Regions from separate parts of the Arthrobacter sp. K410C genome, predicted to be linked through region 1. Evidence: predicted binding sites of a transcription regulator. Region 1 holds the regulator's gene; each other region holds the start of a gene.

Region 1 (4,002 bases):
TTCGCTGGGGGAGGACACCAGTGTTCCCCATTTTGCCGCAACGGTCGGCGGTCCCGCCTCGCAGCTTGGCAAGGAGGTGGTGCGGCTGCGCGAGTGGGCGGAGAAGACCGCCACCGGCGACCGCGACGAACTCCTTCCCGGTGTGACCGACCGCGCTTGGCGGCAGGTCTCGGTGACCTCGGTGGAATGCCTGGGTTCACAGAAGTGCCCCCTGGCTGCGGAATGCTTCAGCGAGCTGGCACGCCAGGACGCGGCAGAGGCCGACGTCGTGGTCACCAACCACGCCATGCTGGCTGTCAGCGCCTTCGAAGGGCTGGCCGTCCTGCCAGAGTATGACGTTGTGGTGGTGGACGAGGCCCACGAGCTGCAGGACCGGGTCACGGGAGCCGTCTCCGGCCAGCTCTCCGTGGCCATGGTCCACGCCGCCGCCTCCAGCGCGCGGAAGCACACGGCCATCACCGTGGACGCCCTCAACGCCGCCGCCGCCAACCTCGAACTGGCCCTCGCGGGCGCGCCGAACGGGCTGCTGCCCAACGGCCTGAACGACGAACAGCTGGACTGCATCGACCAGCTGCGTGAGGCCTGCCGCGCGGCGCTGTCCGATTCCAAGGGGGACAGCAGCACGACGCCCGACGGCGGGAGGCAGCTTGCGCGGTCCCGCCTGATGCTCATCCTGGAATTGTGCGAGCGGCTGCTTGCGGCCCGGGACAACAGGGAAGTGGTGTGGTTCTCGCGCGCCAGTTCCTTCGACCCCGGCCAGGGGTATTCGCAGCCCGACGAGTCCGCGCCCGTGCTGGTCAACATCGCGCCGCTGTCCGTGGCAGGCCGGCTGCGGGAGGGCCTCTTTGCCGATCACACCGTGATCCTGACATCCGCCACCCTGGCCATCGGATCAGCGTTCGAGCCCGCCGCCGGGGGTCTCGGCCTGGTGGGAGACGGCGCCCCCAGCTGGACCGGCGTGGACGTGGGCTCGCCCTTCGACTACCCGAAGCAGGGCATCCTGTACGTTGCCGGCCACCTGCCCAAACCGGGCCGGGGAGCATCGCCGGAATCGCTGGCCGAACTGGAGGCGCTCATCCGCGCATCCCGCGGCGGGGCGCTCTGCCTGTTCTCCTCACGGCGGGCCGCCGAGGAAGCAGCTGAGGCGCTTCGCCCCAAGCTCGGTGTGACAGTCCTTTGCCAGGGCGATTCCACTATGACGGCCCTGGTCAAGCAATTCGCCGACGAACCGGACACCTGCCTGTTCGGAACCATGTCCCTGTGGCAGGGAGTAGACGTCCCCGGCGGATCGTGCCGGCTGGTGGTCATCGACCGCATTCCGTTCCCGCGGCCCGACGATCCGCTCATGACGGCGCGGTCCCGTGCGGTGGCGCAGGCGGGCGGCAACGGGTTCATGTCGGTGTCCGCCACCCATGCCGCCATCCGGCTGGCCCAGGGGGCAGGCCGCCTGATCCGGTCCACCGGCGACAAGGGAGTGGTTGCGGTGCTGGATTCACGCCTTGCCACCGAGCGCTACGCCGGGTTCCTGCGGGGGGCTCTGCCCCCGTTCTGGGCCACGACGAACCGGAAGACAGCGGTAGCAGCTCTTGAGCGCCTGGCCGCGGAGGCCCACTGACAGACGGCACCCTCCCGTGAAAGGGGAAGGTGCCGTCTTTTTCGAACTATAAAGTTGTTGGTCCTGCTCTCCCTTAGAGCGAGCGCAGGACCGAGACCACTTTGCCCATGATGGTGGCGTGGTCGCCAAGAATCGGTTCGTACTGGGTGTTCTGCGGGAGCAGCCAGGTATGGCCGTCACGCTGGCGGAAGGTCTTGACCGTGGCCTCATCGTCCAGGAGCGCCGCCACGATATCGCCGTTGGCGGCATCCGCCTGGCGCCGCACCACCACCCAGTCACCGTCGCAGATGGCGGCGTCCACCATGGAATCGCCCGCCACCCGAAGCATGAACAGCTCGCCCTGTCCCACCAGCTGGCGGGGGAGCGGCATGACGTCCTCCACCAGTTGGTCGGCCAGGATGGGACCGCCGGCGGCGATCCGGCCGACCAGTGGCACCATGGCGGTGTCCACTGCGGTGGGCAGCTCCGTTACTGTGGCACCCGCGTCCTGGGGCAGCGAAACCGAAGGACCGCCGGTCTTTGCGGGTCCGCCATCCAGTGTGAGAGGCGTGAGTACCTCCATGGCCCGGGGCCGCTTCGGATCCCGCCGGAGGTAGCCCAGCTTCTCCAGTTGTGAGAGCTGGTGGGTGACGCTGGACAGGCTGGCCAGACCCACAGTGTCGCCAATTTCGCGCATCGAGGGCGGGTAGCCGTTCTCGTTGACCGAGCGCTGGATGGTTTCCAGAATTTTCTTCTGCCGCGGCGTGAGCCCCTTCGCGGCCCTTTTCGGCTGCGAGGCTGCCCTGCCCCCGGTGGCTGCTGCTGCCATATTCGCCAATGCCTTTCGGTTGCCACCGGGCTTTCCAAGGCTCCGGACTGGGTGACTTGCCCTTTTGTCAGACCCCGCTGATCAGCTTCAAGGGTGGTTGTTTCCTGTTTCAAAGCTAGGCCAGCCACTTTGCTTTTTCAAACATTTGTTCTAGCGAGTCTCGACATTGTTCGTTGATAGGTGCTAAAACTGGAGAGGCAAAAGTTCGAATATGTGTTCTAGTCAAGTGCACGGTATTCGAAAACCGTTCGAATGCGAAAGCCGGAATGTCAGTGGTGCCGGGCAGGCTGGACCTCGTAAAGCAGGGAGTCGCCAGTCCCCGCCCCCAGGCGGAGAACGCACCAAGGCATTAGAGGCACTAACAGCAGTACCGGCACTACAGGCACCACAGCACGATTTTTCCCCGGCAGCACAGGATGGTCCAGGAGGACTCAGACATGTCAGCTATATCCGCTTCGCAGGCAAACGCTCCGCAGGCCTCTGCCCGGCAGGCTTTGCAGCACGCCACGCCCGGAACCCCGGGGGGCCCGGCGCCCCTGCCTCCCCTTCGCCTGACCCGGCGGGGAAAGATCGTCCTGATCGGTATCCCGCTTGTGCTGCTGGCGGCCCTGCTGCTGTCCCTGGCAGGGTTCTTTAACTCGCCGGCCAAGGCCTCCGACACTGCTGAAGACCTCACGGTGACCCCCACGGTGACCGTTACAGTCCAGTCCGGACAGTCGTTGTGGTCCATCGCTGGAACTGTCGCCCCCGACCGTGATGCCCGGGACGTGGTTGCCGACATCGTCCAGCTGAATAACCTCCCTGCAGGGGCGGTCTTGCCCGGCCAGCAGTTGTACGTCCCCACCAGCTGAGGCAGCGTCCGCCCCAACATGCGCCGGGTGCGGCCTTGCCGCAGGCCGCACGCCCAGCGCGAACACCGGCTGTCACATTTTCCGGTCTCCGGGACGGCCACTAAACTGTTCAGGTGAATGACCAGCTAGAGCGTCTGAACCGGCTTCCCCTCCGCAGCAACCTCCGCGGGCTGACCCCCTACGGGGCGCCCCAGCTGGATGTCCCCATCCTCCTGAACGTCAACGAAAACTCGCACGGCGTTCCGGCTGACGTCAGGGCCGCCATCACCGCAGCCGTGGCCGAGGCCGCCACCAGCCTCAACCGGTATCCGGACAGGGAGTTCACCGAGCTCCGCCGGGCGCTGGCAGAGTATCTGGGCCACGGACTGGACGAGTCCAACCTGTGGGCCGCCAACGGTTCCAATGAAGTGCTCCAGCAGATCCTCCAGGCTTTCGGTGGTCCCGGCCGCACAGCGCTTGGCTTCCCGCCCACCTATTCCATGTATCCGCTGCTGGCCAGCGGAACGGACACCGGATACATCAAGGGCGAACGCGCCGGCGATTACGGGCTGAGCGCCGAATCCGCGGCCCGCCAGGTGAAGGAACTCCAGCCCAACATCGTCTTCCTCTGCTCACCCAACAACCCCACCGGCACCGGTCTCGAGCTGGATGTGGTGGAAGCCGTTTACGAGGCCGGAGCAGCAAGCCAAACCATCGTCATTGTGGACGAGGCCTACCACGAGTTCGCC
Region 2 (4,002 bases), on a different contig from region 1:
CAATATTACTGACGACCAAGAGCGGAAATAGACGATTTACTTGAGCAGTTCAGCTTGCCATCATAAAAGAAACGGCGCCGACGACGGCGTCCCCGCCGTCGCAGCAGCGGCAGCACCCCTTCCCGAAAGTGACGTAACGTAAATGGACGCCCAAGCCACCTTCCTCGACCAGGCAGAAGCAATTGTCGGCCCCGGCAACGTTGTCCGTGCCACGCCCAAAGACGGCTACATCGACCCGTATCCCCTCAATCCCGGGCGGGCTAAGTGGCCTGGCGTGCGTCCTGGGAGCGTGGAGGAGGTCCAAGCCGTGGTCCGGCTCGCCAACGACACCGGCGTTCCGCTGTGGTCCTTCTCCAAGGGCAAGAACCTGGGTTACGGGGGACCGGAACCGCGCAGCCGCGGCATGGTAGCGCTGGACCTGAGCCGCCTCAACAAAATCATCGAAGTGAATGACCATCTTAACTACGCCGTCATCGAGCCCGGTGTCAGTTTCTTTGACCTCTTCGAACACATTCAGGAAAACGGGCTGAAGCTTTGGATGTCCGTTCCCGCCCTCGGCTGGGGATCGATCCTTGGCAACGCCCTCGACCGCGGCTACGGCATGACCCCGATGGGCGACCATGTGCAATCCATTTGCGGTATGGAGGTGATACTGCCGGACGGTGAGCTGGTGCGTACAGGAATGTGGGCCATGGACGGAACGGAACTCGGCCCCATCTTCAAAGGCGGATTCGGACCCACACTGGACGGTATCTTCACCCAATCAAATCTCGGCATAGTCACCAAGATCGGCCTTTGGCTGATGCCCTGGCCGGACGTGTACATCAACGGCGACGTTGTGGTGGAGCGCGAGGAGGACATGCCCAAGCTGGTGGACATCCTGACCCAGCTCCGGCGCGAGGACGTCATTCAGAACAACGCCCTGTGCGGCAACGTGGTTCGGGCGGCCACCATGAACGGTCCGCGGTCACGCTGGTACCAGGGGGAGGGGTCCATTCCGGATGACCGTCTGGAGGAAATGCGCCAGGAAATGGGCATTGGCCAGTGGAACGCCAAGTTCGCGATCTACGGCGACAAGGGACTCGCCCAACGCAGGCTTGAGATCATTCGGGAACGCTTCGCCGGGCTTGAAGGGTTTACCGTCAAAGCCAGGCTCTATGAAGGCGCCGAAGGCGTACAGGTCGCCTATGACGACATTGCGGACATGGACCGCACTCAAATGGCCGGAGTGCCCACCCTGAAGCCCTTGTCCACGGTGGCATGGGCGGCGGAAAACGGCGGGCATATCGACGCTGCCCCCATCATTCCCGCCCGAGGGGAGGAAGTGTGGGCGTTCTATCGAGAAGCCAAGGAGCTGTACCGCCGGTTCGGCTTTGACCTGTACATCGGTTACCACCTCTACCCGCGCCATATGGTGCACGTGACCATGATCTTCTTCGAAAACGATAACCAGGAGCAGTTGGCGCGCGCACGGGCTCTCTACTCAGCGTTGCTGGCAGCAGCCCGTAGCCACGGGTACGCGCCCTACCGCAGCCATGTGGACTACATGGATGTCATCGCTGACGGCTTCGACTACAACAACAACGCCATCCGTCGGCTCCAGGAGACACTTAAGGACGTGCTGGATCCCAACGGCATCCTGGCGCCCGGAAAGCAGGGGGTCTGGCCCCGGCGGTACCGCGAGGTCGGGGCGGAAGCCTCGGACGGCGTCGCCGAATCGGCTGTCCCGCTTTAGAACGCCTGTCCAAAGCAGCTTCCGACAGGTTGCGGCGACGGAAGCCATCACGGAGAAGGGGCCGGACGCTGGTGAAGCAAACCAGCGTCCGGCCCTTTTCGCTACAGGACCGCCAGTAGTAGCCCCAGGGTGCGCTCCTGGAGGTGGACGCGTGCTCCTTTTGCCTTGCAGCGGCGTGTCCAGGGCTTGTACATGGATTCGAACAGCATCCGCCGGGAAATCCCCCTACGTCGAGTTGTTCTTGCACGGCCGCCTGTACCTCGACGATTTGATCGCATGGAAGATTCCGCTCAAGGACATTGATGAGGCATTGTCAATTTCCGGCTTTTTATATAAAATTCCATCAGAATGCATTTTGCATGGGGAGTGTTGGGCTATCTCGTCCAATTACTTGCGCCAGCTGAGAAGGAGTTCGAAGTGACAGCACGCACCGGAGCAGAGTACAAGCGGGGCCTGGACGACGGCCGAGAGGTATGGCTGGGGTCGGAGCGCATCTCCGTCCTTGAGCACCCGGCCTTTAAAGGATCGGTTGAAGGCATGGCCGGCTACTTCGACTACCAGCACAAGTACGCGGCGGACTGCCTGAGCACCCACCCGGAGACCGGCGAGGCCATGAACGTCAGCCACTCGCTGCCTAGAAACGCGGAAGACATAGTGCGCCGCCACCGCGCCTTCGACCGCCTGGCCCGGTACTCCAATGGCATGCTCGGCCGCACGCCGGACTACGTCAACGTGGTCCTGGCCGGGCACGTGGTCCGCAAGGACATCTTTGACCGCTCCGGGGACCCGGTGTACCACCAGCGGCTGGCGGCATACCAGCGCGAAGTCATCGAAAAGGACCTCGCACTGACCCACACCATTGTGCACGCCGCGATCGATAAGAGCGTCGGCGAACTGCAGGGCATGAACGAGGAACTCACCCTGCGCGTGATGAAACGGACTGAGCAGGGCCTCATCGTCAAGGGCGCGAAGATGCTCGCCACCCTCGGCCCCATCGCCGATGAGCTGTACGTCTACCCGGCAGTGCCCATCCAAAAAGGCTTCGAGGAATACGCAATCTCCTTCGCTATCCCCGTGGCCACCCCCGGCGTTGTCGCCATTTGCCGGGACCACTACGGCGTGGACGCGGCCCTGGAGGACAAGCCGTTCTCCTCACGTTTCGACGAACAGGACGCCGTCATCATCTTTGATGACGTCTTGGTGCCTTGGGACCGCGTGTTTATTGACGGCAACCTGGACGTCTACAACTCCATCAACGCAGGCACCGCTTCCGGCAACACGCAGCAGCAGACGGCCATCCGCGCGGCCGTGAAGCTGGAGTTCGCCTACGATCTGTGCACGCAGATTGCCAAGGTGACCGGGACTGAGGGCAAGCCCGATGTCGGCGCGATGCTCGGTGAAATCTACACCTACCTGCGGCTCACCCGGGCGGCCATCCATTCGGCGGAACTTCGGGCCTCGGACTGGGGCGGCGGAGCGTACTTCTGCCACGACGACATCAGCTCCCTGCGGGCCATCATGCCGGGCTGGATGATTCGGATCAACGACATCATCAAGTCCATGGGCTCGCACAACCTGCTGGCAACACCCACGGGCGGTGCGTTCCACGATCCCCGGCTGGGCCCGCTGCTGGAAAAGTACCTCCCCGGTGCCAACGGCATCAGCGCCCAAGAACGCGCCCGCATTATGCGCACCGCCTGGGACTTCGCCGGCTCGGCACTGGGCAGCCGGATCGAACTCTACGAACGTTTTTACCTCGGCAGCATCGGCCGCGCCCGCGCCCTGGACCACCGCAAGGCCCAGGCAGCGGGGGAGACCGGTGCCTACCATGCCATGTTCGCGGAAATCGACGATACCCCCGCTGGGCCCGAAGGCGAACCTGACGCGTCCGCCGGTGACCGGATCACCGTCGGGGCCAGAGTCTAGGTTCCGCCATGCCGGCGCAGACAGAGGAGGCCGCCGGCCCCGGAAGCAGCCTGGAAAACACGACAGGCATCGTGGCCGGGCATGTCACTGGCACCGGCTTCGAGGCCTTCGACGCCGCCAACGTGGCCGGGGCCAAGAGCCGGATCATCGATTCGCTGGGCAACATCGCCGCGGGCCACTACGCCCAGGGCAACGACGCCACCCTGAACCTCGCCCGAGGCTGGGGCGGCGCTGAGGAAGCAAGCGTCTGGTCCACGGCATCCGCCTGCCAGCGCACAACGCGCGGTGGTTTACGCGGTGATGATGCGGTCCTACGACCTCGAGCCAATCGGTGCGCAGTA
Region 3 (4,002 bases), on a different contig from region 1:
AACGACCTCGCCCGCACCCTGGAGATCCCGGACAACCTGGCGCAGGCGTGTGCCGCCATCGCGGACGGGAAGGTGGTGGACATCGACCTTGGGCGGGCAAACGGCCAGCCCTTCCTCAACGTCGCCTCCGCCGGACTGTCCGTCCGGGTCACTGAGGCACTCAGCCCCGGCCTTAAACGGCGCCTCGGGCCGCTGGCGTACGGCATTGCCACCCTGCGTGCGTATGCCCGGCACGAGCCGTTCCGTGCCCGGCTTGAGTTCCCGGACGGGGACCACGAGCCATTGCAGCTCGAGGGCCTGCTCCAGGTGGCCGTCGGCAACGGCAGGCACTACGGCGGCGGCAACACGGTTTCTCCCACGGCCGGGATCGATGACCACATCCTCGACATCTACGCCATCCTGGCAGCACCGCTTCGGGAGCACGTGAAGATCGCACGGCAGCTCCGGGATGGAAGATTCGTTGAGCATGACCGGGTGTACCACCTGACCAGCCGGTCCGTCCGGCTGGTTACCGAACCGCCGATGCCGGTAAACCTCGACGGCGAGATTGCAGCCGTCACCCCCGCTGACTTCACCATCCAGCGGAACGCGGTCCATGTCGTGGTGCCGCAGGCCAGCGCCGGCGCCATGTTCGACGGACCGCCCGCCCCGCCGGTGCTCCCGGCCTAAAAAGCCTCAGGCAGCCTTCACCAGCGGGAGCTCGTCCCAGTGCGTTGTGTACCGGGGGGACTGCATGCCGCGCTTCATGGACCAGTCCACGCCGCCTTTGATGCCGCCGTGGCCGAGCCCGATGGAGCCGCGCCCGAAGCGGCGGCTGACGTCCTCCAGGAGCGGGCCGATGCCGCGTTCTTCATGCCGGTTCTCGAAGGGCTCCAGGGGAGACTGGTTTCCGGCGGGGCGCAGGTCCGTGAGCATGAGTCCGGCCTTGGCGTACTTCAACCCGTCGCGGATGAGGGGCAGCAGGGCATGGGTGGCCTTGGTCAGCAGGAGCGGATCCGCCGTGGGCATGGGAAGGGACAGGCACACCGAAGGGTAGGCCTGTTCGTGCTGCCTGAACGGGGAAGTGGCCGCGAACGCCGTCAGGACTTTCGCCTGCAGGCCGTGCTTTGCGAGCCGGGCGCTCGCCTGCTGGCCATAGATGCTGAGCACCTGCCGCATGCCGTCAACGGTGGTGACCGGCGTGGAGAAGGAGCGGGAAAAGATGAGCTGGTCCCGGCCAAGGCGCTCCTCCTCCATGGGAATGCACGGGATGCCACGCAGCTCCAGCACCGTTCGCATCAGCACCACCGAGAACTTGTCGCGGATGACTACAGGGTCCGCGCGGACCAGGTCCAGCACCGTGAAGATGCCCAGGACATTCAGGCGCCTGGTCAGCCGGGCCGCGATGCCCCACACCTCGTCCACGGGGAGCCGGCCCAGCAGGGCCTCCCGAACCGGTGCCGGTACGGCCTCCCAGTGGCAGACCCCGCCGAAGGAGGCGTTGTTCTTCGCCCACTTGTTGCACAGCTTGGCCAGCGTCTTGGTGGGCGCTATCCCCACGCAGACCGGGACACCCACGTTCCGCCGGACCGCGGCCTTCATGTCCCGGCCGAGTGCCAGCAGCTCTTCGGGCCGGCCCTTCACGCCCAGGAAGGCCTCGTCGATGCTGTAAACCTCCAGCCACGCCGAATGCCTGCCGAGAAGCTCCATCACCCGGGCGCTGATATCGCCGTACAGCTCATAGTTGCTGGACTTCGCCACCAGGCCCCACTCCTTTGCCCGGGGTGCGAGCTTGAACCAGGGATCACCGGTCTTGATGCCCAGTGCCTTCGCCTCCGGGGAGCGGGTTACCGCGCAGCCATCGTTGTTTGACAGCACGACCAGCGGCCGCCCTTCAAGCGAGGGATCGAAGGCGCGCTCGGCCGAGGCGTAGAAGCAGTTCACGTCCACATGGGCGATCTGCGGCATCTGCCGCATCAGGGCCGGTTTGCGCATGGCCCTCCCTCCGCAATCGGCAGGTCAAACATGGTGCAGGCACCTGGTGGCCACGCCCCACACGGTCAGCTCGGATAACGCGGGGACCCGGATGTCCGGGTACTTCGGGTTCTCCGCCTGCAGCACCACCCCCGTGGACGTGATGCGCAGCCGCTTGACCGTCAGCTCTCCATCCAGCACGGCGACCACCACCGAACCGTCCTTGGGCTCAAGGGCCCGGTTGACGATTAGTTCGTCACCGTCGCTGATGCCGGCGCCCTCCATCGAGTCTCCGGTCACGCGCACCACGAACGTGCTGGTGATGTCCTTGATCAGGTGCGCGTTCAGGTCGATCCGGCCATCGAAGTAGTCCTGCGCCGGCGACGGGAAGCCGGCCGCAACGGCGACAGGAGAGATCAGGACCGACAGGTACGAGGCGCCCGCATCTATCACGCGGGGACCAACTATAACACCCACAACACACCCTTATTCGAAAATATGTTCGATTAGTTCAGTGTAGCGCCGCGGGCTGACAAGCGGACCTCCCGGCTGCCGGAATCATCCCGTTGGCGGCCGCCACGTAGACTTGCAGGATGCGGTTGGTGGCAAGCGATATTGACGGAACGATCCTCGGGCACGACGGAAAAATCAGCGACCGCACCGTCCGCGCCTTCCACGCCTGCCGGGACGCCGGCGTCGAACTCGTCTTCGTGACCGGCCGTCCGCCCCGCTGGCTGCATCCGCTCCAGGACCAGCTGGGCCATACCGGGACGGTCATCTGCTCCAACGGGGCGGTGGTCTGGGACCTCGAAACGGACAAGCTGGTTTCGGCCCGCACGCTTAGCATCGCCGCGGTGCTGGAAATCCGCCGCATCATCAAGGACCTCCGCCCGGCTGCACTGTTCGCCGCGGAAACGCTCACCGGCTTCCACCTCGAGCCCGGGTTCATCGAAAACGAGTCAAGCGAACTCCTGTCGCAGTTCACCCCGGCGCCGCTGCGGGAAACCCTGGTTGACGATGACAGCGTGGTGAAGTTCCTCGCCATCGTCCGGGACGGCACTCCGGACGAGTTCCTCGCCGAGGTGCGCCCCGCCGTCGAACATCTCGCCGCCGCCACGCACTCCTCGCCGGGCGTGCCCATGCTGGAACTGTCCCTGCCCGGCGTGAACAAGGCCGTCACCCTGGCCGAGTACGCACGGGCGCTGGGCATTGACGCCTCCGACGTTGTGGCCTTCGGTGACATGCCCAACGACATCGAGATGCTCCGCTGGGCGGGCCACGGCTATGCCATGGCCAGCGGCCACCCAGAGGCGATCGCCGCGGCAGGGCAGCGGGCACCGCATTTTGACGACGACGGCGTGGCCCAGGTTTTGGAGGTGCGGCTTGCTTCGCTGGGTGCGCCGCGTTCGTGATTTCCGCGCCCGCCGCTGTTTTCTCAGCTGGCGCTCACCTCGCGTTCACCTTTGCTCCGTAGCGTGAACCCCGGAGAGCAGGCTCCTCTCCTGCAGGCTGAAGGGGTAGGGATGGCACGGAATACCAAGCGGGACATCGCCGATGCACCATTGCGCAGGGCAACGCCTGCGCCGCACTGGAAGAAGCTGCGGCAGGGCGACCGCGTCCGGGTCCTGCTGACCCCCGGGTTCGAAGCCGGAGGCGTGGTGGACGCGGTCACGCCGGACAACACCGTGGTGTGGATCAATCTCGACGGCGGCCGCGGCCGCACGCTGCTGCACTGCGGCGACGGCGTCGAGATCCTGCCGCACGAAGACTGACCCGGGTGTCCGCCAGCGGCCCGGCCTGCTCCGGTACGCTCACTTTGTGACCCTGCCGTTCTTCGCCAACCCGGATGCCGCCGGCAACCAGCTGCCCATCGCCATGGCCCACCGTGGCTTCTCCCTTGAAGGGCTGGAGAACACAAGGGCCGCCTTCCGGGCAGCCGTCGACCTCGGCTACCGCTACCTGGAAACGGATGTCCACACCACGTCCGACGGCGTGCTGCTCCTCTTCCACGATGACACGCTGGACCGGGTGACGGACGGCCGGGGCAGG

Evidence for each region. The regulator LexA, encoded in region 1, represses DNA repair genes until DNA is damaged. The targets are predictions, from matches to a motif close to TCGAACANNTGTTCGA.
Region 2: the regulator LexA is predicted to act here: its motif matches at 1,922-1,937, upstream of AC5RU7_RS16925 (4-hydroxyphenylacetate 3-hydroxylase N-terminal domain-containing protein).
Region 3: the regulator LexA is predicted to act here: its motif matches at 2,444-2,459, upstream of AC5RU7_RS20280 (LexA family protein).

Annotation. Positions count from the first base shown of each region.
Region 1 covers NZ_JBNHFJ010000002.1:351,071-355,072, forward strand. The annotation lists gene AC5RU7_RS06550 (ATP-dependent DNA helicase) at 1-1,615, shown strand, start outside; gene lexA (transcriptional repressor LexA) at 1,689-2,423, opposite strand; gene AC5RU7_RS06560 (LysM peptidoglycan-binding domain-containing protein) at 2,861-3,274, shown strand; gene AC5RU7_RS06565 (histidinol-phosphate transaminase) at 3,388-4,002, shown strand, end outside.
Region 2 covers NZ_JBNHFJ010000014.1:56,962-60,963, reverse strand. The annotation lists gene AC5RU7_RS16930 (FAD-binding oxidoreductase) at 143-1,735, shown strand; gene AC5RU7_RS16925 (4-hydroxyphenylacetate 3-hydroxylase N-terminal domain-containing protein) at 2,153-3,661, shown strand; gene AC5RU7_RS16920 (hypothetical protein) at 3,670-4,002, shown strand, end outside.
Region 3 covers NZ_JBNHFJ010000028.1:21,567-25,568, reverse strand. The annotation lists gene AC5RU7_RS20290 (lipid kinase) at 1-669, shown strand, start outside; gene AC5RU7_RS20285 (Y-family DNA polymerase) at 676-1,974, opposite strand; gene AC5RU7_RS20280 (LexA family protein) at 1,999-2,430, opposite strand; gene AC5RU7_RS20275 (HAD family hydrolase) at 2,547-3,365, shown strand; gene AC5RU7_RS20270 (hypothetical protein) at 3,477-3,725, shown strand; gene AC5RU7_RS20265 (glycerophosphodiester phosphodiesterase family protein) at 3,772-4,002, shown strand, end outside.